DNA from 4 places in the Kitasatospora sp. NBC_01560 genome. Region 3 is predicted to be linked to each of the others. Evidence: riboswitches for the same ligand, from Rfam matches in the RefSeq annotation. Region 3 holds a riboswitch; each other region holds the start of a gene.
What was found. Region 3 has a riboswitch for cyclic di-AMP ahead of OH807_RS08785 (transglycosylase family protein). Riboswitches for the same ligand answer to the same signal wherever they lie in the genome.

Region 1 (3,229 bases), 900 kb from region 3:
CCTGCTGCTGCAGGGTGCCGGTCTCGTGCTGGAGCCGCTGCTGGGCGTCGAGCGCCGCGTTGAACTTCTCCGAGGCCTGTTCGGCCTCGTCGTAGAGCTGCTCGACCTGCGCCTTGACGTCCTTGCGGCTCGACGGGGCGTCCGGCGAGCCGGGCGCGGCCTGGGCGGTGCCACCGGTGGCCATGCCCAGGACGGTGGTGGCGGCCGCGGTGAGCACCAGCGCACGGGCGAGGGCGTGCGCTCCTGACAGCGGCGAACGGCGGTGCACGGCCATGCGGCGACGGCTCCAATCCTGCGGCCCGGCCCCGCCGCCGCGCCGGGACGGGCGGCTTTCCAGCGGGTGTCCGGTGGCAGACGTTAGCGAGTCCGGGCGATCGAGTCCAAACCCCTCCGAACCCGAATATTTGACTCCTCATCGGACATTAGCCCGAACCGCCGGAAAAGCCGCAGGCCCGGCCTCCCGCGAGGGGAGACCGGGCCTGCCCGGACCGATGCCGGATCAGACGCGCACGATGGCCGAGATCGGCAGCATGCTGGCGGTCTCGTACCGGACCGAAGCACCGGGCTTCGGCGCGTGGATGACCTGCCCGCCACCCACGTACAGGGCGACGTGGCTGGCGTCCGAGCGGTAGATGATCAGGTCGCCGGGCTGGGCGTTGGCGATGTTGGTGCCGACGTTGGTCCCGGCACCGGCCTGCTGCTGCGAGGTGCGCGGCAGCGACACGCCGGCCTGGGCGTAGGCCCAGCCGGTGAGGCCGGAGCAGTCGAAGGAGCCCGGGCCGGTGGCGCCGTAGACGTACGGCGCGCCGAGCTTGCTCTCCGCGGCGGCGATCGCGGCGGCGGCACGCGAGCCGTTGGCGGCGGGCGCGGCCGGCGCGGCGGGCTTGCTCGCGGCCGGCGCGGTGAGGTCGGTGCGGCTGTTGTCGCGGGAGGCGCGGTCGGCGTCCGCCTTCGCCTTCGCCTCGGCCTTGGCGGCGTCCGCCTTGGCCTTGGCCTCGGCGGCGGCCTTCTCCTCGGCCGCGCGCAGCGCCTGGCGCTCCTGCTCGGTCAGCGTGTTGAGCAGGTCCTGGGCCTTGGCCAGCTTCGCCTGGACCTCGTCCTTGGAGGTCTTCAGCTGCTGGGTGGTGGCCTCCAGCTCGCCGAGCTTGCCCTGGGCCTCGTTGCGGTCCTGGTCGAGCCTGCGCTGCTGCTCCTGGAGGTCCTTCAGCGCACCGGACTGGGTGCTGCTGGCCTGGGTCAGCGCGCCGGCCTGGTTCAGGAAGTTGTCCGGGCTGGACGAGAGCATCAGCTGGACGGTCGACGATATGCCGCCGTTGCGGTACTGCTCGCCGGCGATCTCGGCGAGACCGCCCTGGGCCTCGATCACCGAGGCCTGCTGGCGCGCGACCTTGTCCTGGAGCTCGCCGACCTGCTTCTGCAGCTCCTGCTGCTTGGCCTGGGCGCCGTTGTACTTCTCGGTCGCCTGCTCGGCCTGCTCGTTGAGCTGGTCGACCTGCTCCTTGACCTGGTCCTTGGTCGGCGTCGGGTCGGCGTGGGCGCCGGACTGCGCGGACAGGGCGACGGCCGCGGCGGCGACACCGGTCAGGATCGAGACCCGGGCGCGGCCGGCAGGCTTGGGACGACGATGGGACGCCACGAAGGCGGACTCCTTCTTCCAACGCCCGCCTACCGGGTGAGCTGACGGGTTCGGGCCGGAAGCGTGCCCTACGACGCCTCACCGGCCGTCGAGACGGCCGACCTGGCGCCGATTCACCCCGGAGGAACATGGTTCCCCGGCTCCGCTCCACAGCGCCCCCGACTACTGGGCTCCCCGTCGGACAGGTCGTGCGACCCGTCCCGCTGCTTCACGAACTCGGCGGTAAACCCCCGCCGCCACCCAGGCTGGGTGATCGACTGTGCGGTGGTTCGAGGCACGACACTAGTAACAGAACCGTGATCCGTTCAAATCCTTGTCAGAAAAAAGACGGAAGAATACCCAAGTTCATTTGTGAATATGACCGGGTGTGATCAGTGGTCCACGCGGAGCTGATCGTTGGTCACCGCGCGGCCGGAAACGCCTGCGCCACCCCCGGCAAGGAGGTGGCGCGGATCACAGGGCCGCATCCCGACCCGTGGGCGTGCCGGTCCGTCAGACCCGGCGGATGGTGTTGATCGGCATCGCGTCGGCCTTCATCACCTTGACCACGTCGCCGGTGTGCGGCGCGTGCACCACCATGCCGTTGCCGATGTACATCCCGACGTGGCTGCGGTCGCTGCGGTAGATGATCAGGTCGCCCGGCTGGGCCGCCGCGAGCGAAGGCACCGCGGTGCCGTAGGTGGCCTGCGCCTGCGAGGTGCGCGGCAGCGAGACGCCGGCCTTCCCGTAGGACCAGACCATCAGGCCGGAGCAGTCGAAGCTGTTCGGGCCGGTGGCGCTCCAGACGTACGGCGAGCCCTGCTTGCTCATCGCGTTGCTGACGGCCGCCCCGGCGAGGCCGCTGGCCTGCGGCAGGCTGCCCAGGTCGGCCCGCTCGCTGCCGCGCGAGGCGCGGTCGTCCTGCTGCTGGGCGGCCTTCAGCGCGGCGCGGTCGGCGGCGCTGAGCGAGTTGAGCAGGTCCTGGGCTTCCTTGAGCTTCTTGTTGACGTCCGCCTTGGACTGGTTCAGGTCCTTGGTGGTGGTGTCCAGCGAGGCGAGGATCGCGGCGGCCTCGGTCTTCTGCTGGTCCAGCCGGCGCTGCTGGTCCTGGAGGCCCTTCAGCGCGTCGGCCTGGCTGGAGCTGGCCTGCTGCACACTGGAGGCCTTGTCCAGGTAACCGGACGGGTCCGAGGAGAGCATCAGCTGCACGGACGGGTCGATGCCGCCGGTGCGGTACTGCGCGGCCGCCACCTCGGCCAGACCGCCCTGAAGCTGGGTCATCTGGTCCTGGCCGCGGGCCACCTGGTCCTGCAGCTGGTCGGCCTGCTTGCGGAGCTGGTCGGCCCGCTCCTTGGCGCCGTTGTACTTCTCGGTGGCCTGCTCGGCCTCCTCCTGCAGCTGGTCGATCTGCGCCTTCACGTCCTCCTTCTTGGGGGACGGACTCGGCGCGGCGTGGGCGGCGACCTGGGCGGAGAGAGCGACCGCGGTCGCAGCGGCGGCAGTGAGCACGGAGACCCGCGCGCGGCTCGGCTGCTTGGGACGGCGGTGGGAGGCCAAGAGACCGGCTCCTTCTTCCAACGGACTCACCCTAACGAGTGAGAATCCGGAAAATAG
Region 2 (3,229 bases), 5.7 Mb from region 3:
GGCCCCGGCCGCCGAGCCGGCTGCCGAGGCCCCGGCGCCGAAGACCTCCAGCTCCGACCTGGAGGTGGTCCGGATCGACCCGGACGCCACCTCGCCCGGCGGCACCACCACCGTGCACGCCTTCGTCGCCAACGGCGGGCCCGACCGGACCGCCTCGCCGTTCACCGTGGTGGTCACCCTGCCGGAGGGGGTGACGGCCGAGGGGCCGTTCTTCCCGGAGAACTGCTACGAGTTCCAGAACGGTCACCGGGTGCGCTGCACCTTCGGCGCGGGGCTGCCGCTGTTCCGGTCCGCCACCGCGCTGATCCCGGTCCGGCTCGCCGCCACCGTCCCCGTCGGCGACCTGAGCGGCGGCTACGTCGCGGTGCGCAGCGACGACGACGGCAACGAGGCGAACAACAGGCAGCCGTTCACGATCCACGTCGTGGAAACCGCCCGGAGCTGAGCGGAGACCACCGGAGCCGCGTGGAGGCCGCCCGGATCCCGTCCGGGCGGCCTCCACGCGTGGCTTCCTAGCGGTAGACGCGGACGTAGTCCGCGGCGAAGGTGATCGGAGCGGTGCCCTGCGGCGCGGCGTGGTACTGGCCCGCGCTCAGGGAGAGGTTGAGGATCAGGTACGCCGACCAGTTGGCGCCGACGCCCTTGCCGTCCGAGTAGACCTTGGTGCCGTTGACGTACCAGTCGACCGAGTTGGCGCCGTAGGAGGTACCGATGGTGACCCAGCCGTCCTTCGCGATCGCCTTGGCGTCCGTGTAGTACAGGTGGCCCGGGTTGACGTGGTTGGTCAGCTCCAGCAGGTTCGGGTTGTCGGGGTGGTACTCGAAGGAGTCGATCTCCCCGTTGCCGTTCTTCCACGTCCAGAGCGCCGGCCAGGCACCGGTGCCGGCCGGGAGCTTGACCCGGGTCTCGGCGTAGTCGCCGGTCTTCACCTGGAAGCCCTCGCTGGAGTACTCGGTGGTGAGCAGCCCGGTGTCCCAGGACTGCTTGCCGTTCTCCAGCTTGTTGGCGCCCGGCTTGGCGGTGAAGGTGGCGACGCCGCCGGAGACGCTGACGTTGTTCTTGTTCAGCCAGTCGAGCTTGTTGTCGTCCGGGTTGTGGTTGCCGTAGTGGTACGAGCTGCTCTTGTCCCCCGTCCAGCGGGAGCCGTAGGCGATCGGGCCGCTGAACTCGTCGGACCAGGTGAGCTTCTTGCCCGCGACGGGGGCGCCGGTGGCCGGGGTGCTCGCGGTGGCGCTCGCCGACGGGGAGGGGGTGGGCGTCGCGGTGGCCGTGGGGGTCGCGGTGGCCGTGGGGGTGGGCGTCGGCGACGGGGTGGCGGCGGTGCCGGACACCACGAGCTGCTGCGAGGGCAGGTTGTGCCAGGCACCCGCGGAGTCCTGCCAGAAGCCGAACTGGGTGTAGGTGCCGACCGGCAGGGTGCGGGCGCCGGTGGTGATCGACAGGCCGCTCGGGCAGATCTGCGCGTTGGCGACGTTGCCGGGGAAGTCCAGGTTGCGGCCGGCTGCGTCTCGCACGCCGACGCCCAGCGTCTTCGCGGTGAAGCAGGCCGAGGAGTGGACGGTGAGCGAGGCGGTCGTGGCCTTGCCGGCGACCATCGCGGCCGGCGCGAGCTTGTCCTGGGTGACGGTCGGCGCGGTGGCCGCCTGGGCCCCGGTCAGCGCCGGGACGCCGAGGAGTCCGGCACCGCTGATGGCGAGCGCGCCGGTGACGCCGAACGCGGCGTTGCGGCGGTGGCGGGAGGGGCGGGCATGGCGAGGCGCGGTGCGCCGGGCAGGCTTCTGCATGGGGTGTCCTCTGCGACGCCTGCGAGGTGAGCTGTCGGGTTCGGGCCGAGGTTGCCCGGCCGCCTGTGGGTAGCGGCTTCACCCCTAGCCGCGGACCGCGCGCGGGAGCGCACGGGCCGGGCACTGACCTGGGTCCCCCGCTCCCGTCCGCTGTGGTGCTCGGTTGCCCGCCGTCGGGTGGACAGGACTCGGCGTCCCGACGGGGGAGGCCCGCGAAGCGGACGTCCCGTGCAGGCTAGGCAGGCCGCCCTCGGGGCGACAACTCCCCGGGGGCGGTTGTCGCGCAGGTCACAGCCGGGCGGGGCGGAGTTGATCAACGGCTTTGCCGAGTTGATCAGTTGGGTCGGCGGGTGTGGTCGGAGGTCGGCGGGGGTCAGGGGCCGGCCGGTCAGGCGAGCCAGGCCGCGACCTGGCCCATCGCCTCGGGTGCCCAGGCCAGCTCCAGGTGGTTCAGACCGCCGACCAGCCGCGTACCGCCGACCGTGCCGACCCCCGTGGTGTCCAGCGCGCTGCGGGTGAAGACGATCCCGTCGCTGGGCCCGCGGTTCTCGTTGAGCACGCCCGGGATGTCGGCCGAGCCGCCGGCCAGCAGGTACGTCCGGACCGCCGCCGGGATCCCCGCCCGCTGGAGCGGCCCGATCAGCGAGCCGGCGTCGACGGCCGCCTGGATGCCCTGGCCCGCGGTGTAGAGCCCCTGACCCCCGTAGTAGGTCGTCCACCAGTCCTGGGCGGTGCCGTCCACCCCGTAGCTGCCGTCCCACCGGGCGAGCAGCTGGCGCTGGCCCGGGTAGCAGTCGTACCCGCCGGTGGGCAGCACCCCGAGGCACGGTTGCGCCGTGTAGGTGAACGGTTCACCCGTATACCTTGTTCCCGACCTGCGGAGACATCCCAAGGTGTCGAGTTACGCAACCTCTCCCACCAGGGCATCGCCTTCCTCCCGGGCATCGGAATGGGCGTCTCCTCTTCAGTGGCCCGTCAGAACATCGAGGTGCTTGCGGGCCGCAGGAGCCAGGGCGGTGTAGAAGGGGGTCCGGTCGGCGGCCTGGAGAATCTGTGTCACGGCAATGAGCTGGGCGAGATGCCCGGCATCACTGTCCAGCACGTCAGCGAACACATCAGCCACCCGCGAAGCTGTCGCTGGTTCCAGCAGGGAATGCACTAGCAGCATGGCCGCATCGAAGCCGACCGGCGCTCTTCCCCACGTCTCCCAGTCGAGAATGACCAAGGTCGGACCGCAGAGGTTCGACCAGTGCAGGTCACCGTGTGCAGTTGTCCAGTGGATCTCGCCGGGGACGACTCCGGTGAACTCGGGGACTCGGCGTCGGATGTAGACCTCGCGGCAAGCGTCCCGGTCGAGAGGGTCCGCTGTCCCTAGGGTGTCGATCGCGCTGCGGAGACTCGCCCACCATTCGTTCGGCAGTTCGGGGGCTGCCTCAATGACCGGG
Region 3 (3,229 bases):
GGGACGGAGATGCCCGCGGCGCGCAGCGCGGCCTGGGTCAGGCCGGAGCAGTCCCAGCCGCCGTCGCTGGTGCCGCCGTAGACGTACGCCTGGCCGACCTTCGACTGGGCGAAGGAGACCGCGGCGGCCATGCTGCCGGTGGCGGCCTGGGCGGGCGCCTGGGTCTCGGCGGCCGGCTTGGCGGCCGGGGCCTGGGTCTGCGCGGCCGGCTTGGCGGCCGTGGCGGTACCGGCGGCGGCCTGGCCCGAGGTGCCGGAGGAGCGGTTGAACCAGTCGAAGTTCTTGCCGGACTCGTCCGAGGCACGGGTCTTGCCGTGGTCACCGAGGCTCAGGTGCTGGCCCGGGTAGATGACGTGCGGGCCGTCGGCCAGGGTGGAGCGGTTGAGCTCGTACAGCCGCTCCCAGCCGCCCTGGACGTTGTTCTTGTCGGCGATGGCGGAGAGCCAGTCGCCGGCGACCACGGTGTAGTCGTCGGAGCCGGCCTTGTCCTGCCAGTTCTGCGACCGGTTCTGGCCGCCCTGCGGCTTGGCGGAGTCGGTGGACGGGGCCGGGTCGGCCTTCGGGGCGGCCGGCTTGGCGGCGGGCGCCTGGGTCTGCGGCTTGGCGGCCGGGGCCGGGGTCTGCGCGGCGGGCTTGGCGGCCGTGGTGGTGTCCACGGCGGCCGGGGTGCCGCCCTTGGTCAGGCCCGCCTGGACGGAGCAGACGGGCCAGGCGCCGGGGCCCTGGACGGCGAGCACCTTCTCGGCGATCGCTATCTGCTGGTCCTTGGTGGCGAGGTCGGCGCGGGCCGCGAACGCGGTGCCGCCGAACTCGGCCCAGGTGCTGTTGGTGAACTGAAGGCCGCCGTAGAAGCCGTTGCCGGTGTTGATGCTCCAGTTGCCGGTGCTCTCGCACTGGGCGACCTTGTCCCAGGTGGCGACGGAGGCCGCGGAGGCGGTGCCGGTGGTCAGGCAGGGAATGGTGAGACCGACGCCGGCGACGCCGAGGGCGGCGATCACGCGGCGGGTGCGGCCGGACAGGCGGGTGCCGTTGGTGGGCAGCATGAAGGTGCGGTCCTCTCCCACGCCTGCGAGGTGAGCTGTCGGATTCGGGCTGGAGTTGCCCGGCCGCGCTGTGGACGCGGCTTCACCCCTAGCCCTGAACCGGTCGTGGACCGGTCCGGGCGACTTACCTGTGGTTCCCCCGCTCCTGCCGTGGTGCGTTTCTGCGCTGCCAGCGCAACCGACGGCAGGACTCGGCGTTGCGGATGAGCTGGGTCCGTGTGGCCACGAACGGGGAGCACGTTAAGCAGACTCAAGTTCAAACCGCAAACATGTGTGACGACCGTCACGGTTTGCGGATGCCCTGCTGAAAGGCTGTCCACCATGATCAGAAATGACCGTTTTCGCGCAACGCCCGTCGGCTTCACAGCAACTGCCTATGCTTCAGAGAGTCGGGACCGATGCAGCCGCCCGGGGGGAGGGCTACGCAACGATGGCCATGGACGAGGAGCCGGACGCCGGCCGGCCGCCGCACCGGCCGCGCGGAGCGCATCGCCGGGCAAAACCCCGCAGAGCGGACATCCCGCCCGAAGAGCCCATAACTCCCTTACGCCGCAGGACGATGCTGCGCTGGCTCGCCGTCGGGACGGTCTTCGCGGCGGTCGGCGGCGAGGAGGCGCTGCGCCGCTCGCTGGGCGGCCCGGCCGAGCCCGTCGCGGCCGTGGGCGGCCCCCTGCCGGCCGGCGGGGCCGGTGCGGACGGGACGGGGATGCTCCACGGCGGAGCGCCCGCCACCGGGCCGTCCGCCACCGCGCCGGTCACCGCGCCGGTCACCGCGGAGAGCGCTGCGGAGGGCACCGCGGAGGGTGCCGCCCCCGCGACCGGCCAGCCCGGCGCCGCCCCCACCGTCGGCCGGGGCGGCCGCCGGTGGTCCGACCCGGCCGGCTGGGGCGGCCGGGTGCCCGGCCCGCAGAGCGCCGTCCGGATCGCCGACCAGGTGCTGCTCGACACCGATGCCACCGTCGCCTCGCTGCTCGTCGAGCCGACCGGCGCCCTCGTCTTCGCCGCCGACCGCACCGTCACGCTCGCCTCGGCGGGCAACGTCGAGATCCGCGGGACGCTCGCCCTCGCCCCCGACGGCGCCGCCGTGCACACCCTGCGCTTCCCGTCCGTCGACGAGAAGCGGTTCCACGGCGACGGCATGAAGGTGGTCGACACCGACGTCGGCCTCTGGGTCACCGGCACCGGGTACCTGCGGCTGGACGGCGCCGCCCGTACGGCCTGGGTGCGGGCAGCCGGCGCTCTGCTGCCCGGCGACACCGCCGTCAGCCTGGCCGCCGCACCCGCCGGTTGGCAGCCCGGCGACGAACTGGCCGTCACCCCGACCGGCCCGCCCGACGAGGACGGCTTCGCCACCCGCTACGACCTGGCCGTCGTCCGCTCCGTCAGCGGATCCACCGTCACCCTGGAGGCCCCGCTGAGGTACGCCCACCCCCGGGTCGCGGCCGGAGGGGGCGTCACCGTCGGCGCCGAGGTGCTCAACCTGACCCGCAGCGTCCGGATCGAGGGCAGCGCCGGGGGCCGCACCCACGTCCACCTCACCAGCACCCGCCGCGCCGACGTCCGGCACGCGGCGCTGCGCTGGGTCGGGCCGCGCGCCGCGACCGGGGAGAGCTGGAAGGGGCCGGACGGCAGCACCCCGGTCACCGCCCCGGTGCTCGGCCGCTACGGGCTCCACTTCCACCTGCTGGGCGACACCACCCGCGGCACCGTGGTCGAGGGGGTGGTGGTCCGCGACGCCGGCAACCACGCGTACGTCCCGCACGCCAGCCACGGCATCACCTTCCGCAGCTGCATCAGCCACGACACCTGGGAGGACGCCTACTGGTGGGACGGCCCCCTGGACACCCGCACCCCGCAGCAGCCGTCCGACGACATCGTGTACGAGTCCTGCGTCGCCTCCCGCACCGTGCTGGAGCCCAATCCGCGCGCCTACCGGCTGACCGGCTTCAACCTCGGCGCCGGCACCGGCGGCAAGGCACTGGACTGCGTGGCCGTCGGCGTCCAGGGCGCCAACGGGGCGTCCGGCTTCGAGTGGCCGGAGAACAGTGAGGGCGTCTGGACCTTCCAGCGCTGCCTGGCCCACAACAACCTGCAGGACGGCATCTTCGTCTGGCTGAACGCCCGCCGGCACCACGTGGTCACCGAGTTCGCGGCCTACCACAACGGTGGCTGGGGCATCGAGCACG
Region 4 (3,229 bases), 2.4 Mb from region 3:
AGTTCGGCGAGGAAGGGCAGCAGCGCGTCGGCGGTGGCCTGCGGGTGGTCGGCCATCGGGTAGTGGCCCGCGCCCTCGATCATCACCTTGCGGGCGCGCAGCGCGGCGGCCTGCCGGTCGGCGACCAGCTCGGGCCGGGGGAAGTCGGGGTCCTTGCTGCCCATCAGGACCAGCGCCGGGCAGGTCACGGCGGCGGTCCAGCCCTCGGGGGCGGACTCCCCGCGGACGTAGCCGCGGGTCGCGGCCTTGCGGCCGGGGGTGCGCAGTGCGGCGACCAGCCCGTCCACGTAGGCGTCGAAGTCGGCCGGCTTGGGGCCGGGGTAGGCCATCTTCCGGTGGTAGAGGCCCCAGAAGGCGGGGGAGTGCACCAGCAGCACGCCCATCGCGGCGAACATCGCGCGCTGCAGGGCGTTCGGCGGCAGGTTCTCGACGAAGGCGTCGAGCAGGACGATCCCGGCGACCCGCCCGGGTGCGTCCCCGGCGAGCTTGACGACGGTGGCGCCGGTGTAGGAGTTGCCGGCCAGGACGGCCCGCTCGATGCCGAGGTGGTCGAGCAGGGCGAGGACGTCGGTGGCGATCGCGGCCGGGGAGTAGTCGTCCCAGGCGATCGAGGACTCGCCGAAGCCGCGCAGGTCCATGGTGATCACCCGGCGGCCGGCGGCGGTCAGCAGCGGGCGGAGGTGCCGGTAGGCGGTCCGGCTGTCCAGCATTCCGGGGAGCAGGACGACGGGGGCGCCGTCGCCCTGCTCGGTGTCGTCGTAGGCGATCCGGCCGCCGGTGACGTCGAGGTACTGGGTGGTGGGGGCGGTGGTGCCGGACATGGGGGCCTCCTGGGTCCGCCGGAACTCGGGCTATCGGCGGGTGCTGCCGATAGCCATAAAGCTAAGGCTAATAGCCTTAGCTGTCAAGCTATCGGTGCTGTGGCCCCGGCGGCCGTCAGACCCCCTCCACCTTGAACGGGTCGTGCTCGGCCAGCAGCTTCTCCAGCCGGGCCTGGTCCACCCGGGTGACGATCTCGTTGGTCTCCTGCCTGTCGCGGACCACCTTGGCCAGGGTGAACGAGGAGGTGACGGTGTACAGCAGGCCGATCCCGAGGAAGGCCCTGGTCCAGCCGCCCACCGGGAGGTAGGCGATGCCGATCGCGAGGGCGCCGGCGGAGAGGGCGAAGGAGAGCACGGCCTGGATGTAGTACGCGGCCGTGGTGCGGGACTGCATCGGAGCGTTCATGGCGCCAGGATGGCCGCGCCGGCCGGGGTCGCACATGAGTAGAAGTACTCAGATGGGGGGCCGTTCGTTGACGTACTGTCACGTTCGGTAGTGTCAGTTGTTGCGAACCGCCCCAAAACGCCCATCCGGTCGCGTAAGGTCCGGGCTGTATCCGGGTGTCCCGAACGGATGGCTTGGAATCAGGGGCTCCTAGGATTAACGTTTGATAACGCAGCGCGGTCCGCAACGCCGTACCCAGACGGCACCGTGCGCCGTCGCCTAATCCCGCCGGCCGGCCTCCGGGCAGGCCAGGGAGCCGGGGAACCACGTTCCTTGGGGTGAATCGGCCGGGCCCAGGCCCAGCCGTAGGAGACCTTCCTGCTCCGAACCCGTCAGCTAACCCGGTAGGCGCGAAGGAAGGAAAGGAGCGCGCCTCCGTGGCGTCGTCGCACTCTCCGGCACATCTGCCCGGCTCCTCCGCCGGCACCCAGCTGCTCGACCACCCGTGGCCGCCCGCACACCCGGGCGAGTACGGCGGACCCGACGAGGCCGCCCCGCCGGCCGCCGAGACCAACCGGCACCGGATGCCGCGTCAGACCCGCGGGACGGCGCCGCTGCTCGGCGTCACCGCCGTCGCCGCCACCCTGGGCGCCACCGGCTTCGCCTCCGCGACCCCGGCCGCCGCCCCCGCCGTCGAGGCCCCGGACGAGACCCCGGTCGCGCTCTCCGCCGACCCCGGCCTCGCGCTCGCCGCCCGGATCCAGCAGCAGGCCGACAGCCAGCGCACCGCCGCCGAGGAGGGCGCCCGCGTCCAGGCCGCCAAGGAGGCCGAGGCCAAGCGCGCCGCCCAGCAGCAGGAGGCCGAGAAGGCCGCCCAGGAGGCTGAGAAGGCCAAGCTCGCCGCCATCAACCTCCCGGTGCGCGACTACAACCTCTCCGCCCACTACGGCCAGAGCGCCTCGTACTGGGCCCACCTGCACACCGGCCTGGACTTCGCCGCCGACACCGGCACCCCGGTGTACGCGGTCGGCCAGGGCACCGTCACCTCGGCCGGCTGGGCCGGCTCCTACGGCTACCGGATCGTCGAGACGCTGCCCGACGGCACCGAGATCTGGTACTGCCACCTCTCCTCGATCATCAAGGGCTCCGGCAAGGTCGTCCCCGGCCAGCAGCTCGGCAAGGTCGGCGCCACCGGCAACGTCACCGGCCCGCACCTGCACCTGGAGGTCCGCCCCGGCGGCGGCGCCCCGGTCGACCCGGAGACCTGGTTCGAGCAGCGCGGCATCACCCCCTGACCACGCCGCAGGTGCCCCCCGGCCGCCGCGGCGGCCGGGGGGCACCTGCGCGTCTACTCCGCGGGCAGCCCGGCCCACAGCTCCTCGGGCAGGTCCTCCCACTGCTCCTCGGACGGATCCTCCGGCAGGCCCGCCAGGTACGCGTCGATCTCCTCCTGGCCCGGCTCCGGCGCCAGGTCGGGGAACTCCGCCACCAGCAACCGCGGCAGCCCCGGCACCGTCCACTCCCCGAACAGCTCCACTGCCGCCCGGGCCGCCGCCTCCTCGAACGCCCCGAAGTCCCCCGCCAGCTCGTCCGGCATCGGCCGGCCCAGCGCCGTCAGCTCCGCCAGATTGCGGTAGCTGCGCCGCATCAGCCCCTGCTCCAGCAGCCGCCGGGCCCCGTCGGTGGCCATCCCGACCGAGATCATCCAGCCCTCGCCCCAGCCCCTGTCGTCCGGCTCGTCGAGCAGCCCGGCCGCCGCCGGAGCCCCGTACGCGGCCCGCCGGTCCTCCTCGGGCAGCTCCCGGAACGCCGCCAGCCACTCCCGCACCGCCGCCTCGTCGGTGACGTCCACGCCGTCCGCGCGCAGCAGCAGGGTGTACAGCCGGGGCCAGGTCACCAGGTCGGCCCGGCGGAGCAGCCCGGCGGCCACCTCGCCCTGCCACTCGGCCTCGGCGTGCAGCCGCTCCTGCCGCTTGGCGTTCAGCCGCTTCGCCGCCCGCTGGTGGTCGATCAGCAGCCGCAC

Region 1: it holds a riboswitch for cyclic di-AMP, as region 3 does, so the genes downstream of both, OH807_RS12980 (NlpC/P60 family protein) here and OH807_RS08785 (transglycosylase family protein) in region 3, are expected to answer to the same signal.
Region 2: it holds a riboswitch for cyclic di-AMP, as region 3 does, so the genes downstream of both, OH807_RS33900 (hypothetical protein) here and OH807_RS08785 (transglycosylase family protein) in region 3, are expected to answer to the same signal.
Region 4: it holds a riboswitch for cyclic di-AMP, as region 3 does, so the genes downstream of both, OH807_RS19730 (M23 family metallopeptidase) here and OH807_RS08785 (transglycosylase family protein) in region 3, are expected to answer to the same signal.

What each region holds. Positions count from the first base shown of each region.
Region 1 covers NZ_CP109364.1:3,032,935-3,036,163, forward strand. Annotated here, with positions in the region: gene OH807_RS12975 (NlpC/P60 family protein) at 1-274, opposite strand, end outside; gene OH807_RS12980 (NlpC/P60 family protein) at 500-1,636, opposite strand; cyclic di-AMP (ydaO/yuaA leader) riboswitch at 1,647-1,801, opposite strand; gene OH807_RS12985 (NlpC/P60 family protein) at 2,129-3,172, opposite strand.
Region 2 covers NZ_CP109364.1:7,822,349-7,825,577, reverse strand. Annotated here, with positions in the region: gene OH807_RS33905 (hypothetical protein) at 1-445, shown strand, start outside; gene OH807_RS33900 (hypothetical protein) at 513-1,784, opposite strand; cyclic di-AMP (ydaO/yuaA leader) riboswitch at 1,786-1,952, opposite strand; gene OH807_RS33895 (hypothetical protein) at 2,173-2,601, opposite strand; gene OH807_RS33890 (hypothetical protein) at 2,749-3,229, opposite strand, start outside.
Region 3 covers NZ_CP109364.1:2,128,503-2,131,731, reverse strand. Annotated here, with positions in the region: gene OH807_RS08785 (transglycosylase family protein) at 1-1,064, opposite strand, end outside; cyclic di-AMP (ydaO/yuaA leader) riboswitch at 1,056-1,240, opposite strand; gene OH807_RS08780 (hypothetical protein) at 1,603-3,229, shown strand, end outside.
Region 4 covers NZ_CP109364.1:4,522,614-4,525,842, reverse strand. Annotated here, with positions in the region: gene OH807_RS19740 (alpha/beta fold hydrolase) at 1-821, opposite strand, end outside; gene OH807_RS19735 (YiaA/YiaB family inner membrane protein) at 937-1,227, opposite strand; cyclic di-AMP (ydaO/yuaA leader) riboswitch at 1,473-1,631, shown strand; gene OH807_RS19730 (M23 family metallopeptidase) at 1,644-2,501, shown strand; gene OH807_RS19725 (hypothetical protein) at 2,555-3,229, opposite strand, start outside.